2 regions of the Lysobacter sp. N42 genome follow, and region 1 is predicted to be linked to the other one. Evidence: riboswitches for the same ligand, from Rfam matches in the RefSeq annotation. Region 1 holds a riboswitch; the other holds the start of a gene.
What was found. A riboswitch is a leader RNA that binds a small molecule or an ion and turns the genes downstream of it on or off. The one in region 1 is predicted to bind thiamine pyrophosphate.

Region 2: linked by a shared signal. The riboswitch ahead of EYQ95_RS10570 (TonB-dependent receptor) and the one ahead of thiC (phosphomethylpyrimidine synthase ThiC) in region 1 are both predicted to bind thiamine pyrophosphate.

Annotation. Positions count from the first base shown of each region.
Region 1 is NZ_SKFB01000035.1:16,401-19,358, forward strand. It holds gene EYQ95_RS21950 (homoserine kinase) at 1-828, opposite strand, end outside; TPP riboswitch at 906-1,000, shown strand; gene thiC (phosphomethylpyrimidine synthase ThiC) at 1,074-2,948, shown strand.
Region 2 is NZ_SKFB01000004.1:282,346-285,303, reverse strand. It holds gene EYQ95_RS10570 (TonB-dependent receptor) at 1-1,813, opposite strand, end outside; TPP riboswitch at 1,874-1,970, opposite strand; gene fre (NAD(P)H-flavin reductase) at 2,032-2,739, opposite strand; gene ubiD (4-hydroxy-3-polyprenylbenzoate decarboxylase) at 2,732-2,958, opposite strand, start outside.

The DNA of each region.
Region 1 (2,958 bases):
GGTGAACCAGGCGAACACGCTGGGCCCGGCGCCCGACAGGCTGGCGCCGATCGCGCCATGGGCCACCGCGGCCGACTTCACCGCGTCGAAGCCCGGCACGAGTTCGGCGCGCCGCGGTTCCACGAGCACGTCCTGCAGGCCTTCGCGGATCAGGTCGGGATCGCCGCGCTCCAGGCCCGTCACGAACAGCGCCAGGTGCGCGCCATGGCGCACCACGGTCGACAGCGGGTAGGGATCCTTCAGCACTTCCCGCGCCCGCCGCGTCTCGAGCAGCTGGTCGGGATGCACGACCACGCAGTGCAGCCAGTCCGGCACCGGCAGCGGAAGCAGCCGGGTCAGCGTGGCCAGGGTGATGCCGCCCAGCAGCATCGGCCCGACGTTGTCGCCCTGGCGGCTCTGGCTGGAGGCGAACTCGCCCTCGATCGCGTAGGGATACAGCGCCTCGCGCGGCAGGGGGCGGTCGAGCAGCGCGTTGGCCGCCACCAGCGCCGCGACGCACGACGCCGCCGACCCGCCCAGGCCGGCGCCGATGGGAATGCCCTTGTCGAGCTCGACCTCGAAGCCGAAGGGCAGGGCGAGACCGTCGGCGAAGGCGCGCAGCGCCAGCCCCGCGGTATTGCGGGCGGGGTCCAGCGGAATGCGCGAGACGGCCTCGCCGTCGCCCCGCACCGCCACCACCCGCACGCCCGGCGTGGCCACGCGCCGCACGGTGGCGCGGTCGCGCGGGCCCTCGATGGTGTGGCCGAGCAGGTCGAAGCCCACGCCGATGTTGCCCACGCCGGCGGGCGCGATGGCGGTGGCGGTGGGAACGACGGGGTGATCGGGCATGTCGGGCTCCGTGGCGGATCGCGATTATCGCCGCGGGTGCGCCCGCTGGCCCGCCGCGCCGGCGCATGGTCAAATGGGCCCCGAAGCGGGGGTACCGGCCGGGCCGGTTGAGAGAGTCCCTTCGAACCTGATTCGGTTGATACCGACGTAGGGAAGCTTCGCAGGACGCCGTGCGTCCATGCGCCGCCCGCTCGCCGCGAACGTCGACGCCCGACGTTCGACCACCCACGCAGCGGACGATCCGAATGAACGCAGTCGCCACCGAACTCCTCCAGCAGGCCGAGAAGCTCTCGGCCGACGTCGTCCGCCCCATCCCGGGCTCGAAGAAGATCCACGTCGAAGGCTCGCGCCCGGACATCCGCGTGCCCATGCGCGAGATCGCGCTCTCGCGCACCGCCACGCTGTTCGGCGGCGAGGAGAACGCGCCGTTCACCGTCTACGACTGTTCGGGCCCGTACACGGACGAGAACGCCACGATCGACCTGTCGCGCGGGCTGCCCGCGCTGCGCGCGCAGTGGATCGCCGAGCGCGGCGACACCGAGGTGCTGCCGGGCCTGTCGTCCGAGTTCGGCCGTGCGCGCGAGCACGATCCGAAGCTCGCGCACATCCGCTTCGGCAACCGCGCGCTGCCGCGCCGTGCGGTGAGCGGTGCGAACGTCACCCAGATGCACTACGCCCGCAAGGGCATCGTGACGCCGGAGATGGAGTTCATCGCGATCCGCGAGAACCAGCGCATCGAGGCGATCCGCGAAGCGCACCTGCTCAGGCAGCACGCGGGTGAGACCTTCGGCGCCAACATCCAGAAGCTGATCACCCCCGAATTCGTGCGCGACGAGGTCGCCCGCGGCCGCGCGATCATCCCCAACAACATCAACCACCCCGAGAGCGAGCCGATGATCATCGGCCGCAACTTCCTGACCAAGGTCAACGCGAACATCGGCAATTCGGCGGTGTCGTCGGGGATCGCCGAGGAAGTCGAGAAGCTCGTTTGGTCGATCCGCTGGGGTGCGGACACGGTCATGGACCTCTCGACCGGCAAGCACATCCACGAGACGCGCGAGTGGATCATCCGCAACTCGCCCGTGCCGATCGGCACGGTGCCGATCTACCAGGCGCTGGAGAAGGTCGACGGCCGCGCCGAGGAACTCACCTGGGAGATCTTCCGCGACACGCTGATCGAACAGGCCGAACAGGGCGTGGACTACTTCACGATCCACGCCGGCGTGCTGCTGCGTTACGTGCCGCTCACCGCGGGCCGCGTGACCGGCATCGTGAGCCGCGGCGGCTCGATCATGGCGAAGTGGTGCCTCGCGCATCACAAGGAGAATTTCCTCTACACGCACTTCGAGGAAATCTGCGAAATCATGAAGGCCTACGACGTGGCCTTCTCGCTCGGCGACGGCCTGCGCCCGGGTTCGATCGCCGATGCCAACGACGCCGCGCAGTTCGGCGAGCTCGAGACGCTCGGCGAACTCACGCAGATCGCCTGGAAACACGACGTGCAGACCATGATCGAAGGCCCCGGCCACGTGCCGATGCACCTGATCAAGGAGAACATGGACAAGCAGCTGCGCGAGTGCGGCGAGGCGCCGTTCTACACGCTCGGCCCGCTGACCACCGACATCGCGCCCGGCTACGACCACATCACCAGCGCCATTGGTGCCGCGATGATCGGCTGGTTCGGCACCGCGATGCTCTGCTACGTCACGCCGAAGGAGCACCTGGGCCTGCCGAACAAGCACGACGTTCGCGAAGGGCTGATGGCCTACAAGATCGCCGCGCACGCGGCCGACCTCGCCAAGGGCCACCCCGGCGCGCAGGCGCGCGACAACGCGATGAGCAAGGCGCGCTTCGAGTTCCGCTGGGAGGACCAGTTCAACCTCGGCCTCGACCCCGAGCGCGCCCGCGAGTACCACGACGAGACGCTGCCCAAGCAGGCGCACAAGGTCGCGCATTTCTGCTCGATGTGCGGCCCGCACTTCTGCTCGATGAAGATCACCCAGGACGTGCGCGACTACGCCAAGGAGCACCCGGAGGCCGTCGCCGAGATCGAGAAGGGCATGGCGGAGAAGTCGGCCGAGTTCCGCGCGGCGGGGGCGGAGGTCTACCACCGGGCGTGACGTTGCCAGC
Region 2 (2,958 bases), on a different contig from region 1:
CGTGCGCTTGATAGGTAGGCGCATGCGCTTGCTCACGACCCGTTAAATTTGTGCCGTCTTGCAACAACAAACCATCTAATTCTGTTTGCAACAACCCTGCACTCGCAAAAAGTCTTAACTTGTCAGTAGGAACCCACTCAACACTTGCCTCTAAACCATAGTTTACACCGGAAGATGCATTGTCACGGTAGGTTACAAACACAGCACTGCGTTCAACATAAGCGTTAACTTGCATGTCGTCTCGCCAGCTATAAAAGCCAACGAATTCAGCACGCAAGCTTTGCTCCGCAGAAAAGTAGCGTAAACCAAACTCTAGAGAAGTTAAGTATTCCGGATCGTACTCTGCTTTAGATGCCAAGAAGTCACGGAATTCGGTTAGGTTTTCATCTTCAACACGGCCTAGTGCCTCACCATTTACCCCACCTGTTTTGAAGCCACGAGCTAGGGTTGTAAACCATTGAGTTGTGTCGGTCCATTGGAACTCTAGAGAAGCCCTTCCACCCCAAGCATTCGAGTCTGGAGACGCTGTAATGTTGCGGCTATCTGAGTAATCGTTGTCATAACTTTCAAAACGTCCACCGATGGTGCCTCGTAAACGTTCAGAAAGCTGTGCGCTCAACTCACCATAAACGGCTATGTTTTGCGTGTCATATTGACTACTAAAAGGTCCAGATAAATAGGTGTAGTTACGCGTTAACTCTTGCTCTCTCGACTGTAAGTAAGCACCTACCAACCAGTCTACTTCAACTCCGGAAGCTAACCATGCTTCATCCGACAACACACGAACCTCAAGCTCTTGCTGAGTTCTTGCGCGGTCGTATTCGTCGTATGAATTATATTCCCAACCAGGGCGAATACCTTCGTAAGCCCAGTCTTCATCGTAGCCATAAAGCTCGTCTGCTGTTAAAAATGAACCGCTCAATTCGGCAATATAACCTTGCTCGCTTGCATAAGCTGCTAAGAACCTTCCCGCTGTGCTTTTTAATGTGTCTTCACCGGGAGTGTCCGATAAAGTTTCACGATTTAAATCCAACGAGAACGCATCATAGCCGTTATCAACGTCAAAATGATGCAAGGTAAGCTTGGTGGTCCACTGCGAGTTTAATTCCCATTCGGCGTTTAAACGAATCGTAGTTTCGTCTCTATGCTGTGTGTCTTCTCTATCTAAGAAAACATTCTCCATAAAGCCGTCACTTTCATATTGGTAAACACTTAAACGCGCAACACCTGTGTCGCTCAGAGTTTGGTTGAATGCCAAACCTGCGCCATAAGTGTTGTACTCTCCCCACTCCATATCAACTACGCCGTCGTTATATATTGTTGCAGGCGTACTACTTAAATAAATCACTCCAGCCATTCCGTCAGCCCCAAACCGAGTGCTTTGTGGGCCGCGGAAAACCTCAACTTGTCCGATATCAAACGTAGTGCCTGCAGCCCCTAAGCCGCTGTAATTGATACCATCAATAACCAAACCTACCGAAGGATTAATAGGGTCTACAAATTGACTGCGCTCACCAATTCCACGAATTTGGAAAAAGCGTCCGCGGGAAGCGCCTGAAGCCACATTTACATTGGCTGCCATCGCTAGAATATCTTCAATATGCGCAGCTTGGCGTTGTTGAATGTCCTCTCCGTTAAGTACGGAGACACTTGCAGGTACGTCCTCTATGCCGCGCGCACGAAAGTCGCCAACCACTTCGATACGTTCAATGGTTGTTTCTTCTTCAGTAGCTTCTTCAGCGGAAACGGAGTGAACACCAGCTACAGCTAGTGCAATTAGACTTAAAGGAAATACTAAATTTTTCTTAGACATGGTTTGGATCTCTTCTTTTTTAACCACTAAAAGATGAGACCCGGTTATGCGGTGTACGGGTATATTGTTTCTACCAATCCCTACGCCAGTATTAACCGGATCAGGTACAAAGAGTTCGCTCTCGCATCTCAGCCTTACGGCACCCCTTTGGTAACTTTGCTGCTCTCAAGAGCAACTGGCGGCAAGTATAACGCTAACCCACCGCAGTTCCAACACACTTAGTCAATGAATGATAAAGCGTCTCCAAACAACTGTGTGTTCGGTAAGCCCTTACGATAAAAGTCGTCGCGAGCGGTTTTTACCATTTCAAAACGCCCAGCAATGTAAATATCAAAATCGGCCAGTGTGTCAAAATCGTTCATCACAGCTTGGTGTACCCAGCCAGTGCGCCCTTTCCAATCGGCTTCAGCTTGCTCAACGACAGGCCTGAAATCAAACCGAGCATCGCGCTCAGCCAACTTTTTAAGCTCAGCGTATGCGTACAAGTCGCTTAACTGTTTGGCTCCCCAATAAAAAACAATCTTTCTCGACTCGCTCGTCTCAAGATGAGCTTGCGCTATAGACCAAGCATAGGAAAAACCTGTTCCTCCTGCGACTAGCAGTAAATCTCTGCTGCTAGCTCGGTAACCAGCTTCCCCTTGCGGCAAAGAGATAGTAAGTACTTGCTCTTCTCGCGCTTTCTTTAATACTTCCCATGCATAAGGGTTGTCTGGCGTTGCGCCTACGTGCAACTCAATGTATTCATTCTCGCTAGGCGACGAAGCAATAGAAAATGGGCGCAGATCAGTCGTACCCATTTTGACGCAAATATATTGCCCCGCAATAAACCTACAGGACGTTTCCGGCTTCAACAGAATACGATATACGTTCTCTGTTAACGGCGAAATCGACTCAACCGCACAGCTGACGGTTTCAATATTACTCATCAAAAATACCTAACTCATCCCACATCAAATCTACTTTGTCTTTGATGTCTTGATTCATTTCAATGGGTACGCCCCATTCTCGGTCTGTTTCACCAGGCCATTTATTTGTGGCGTCCATACCCATTTTAGAACCTAAGCCTGAAACAGGTGACGCAAAGTCTAAATAGTCTATTGGCGTATTTTCCACGAACGTCGTGTCACGCGCAGGGTCCATCCGTG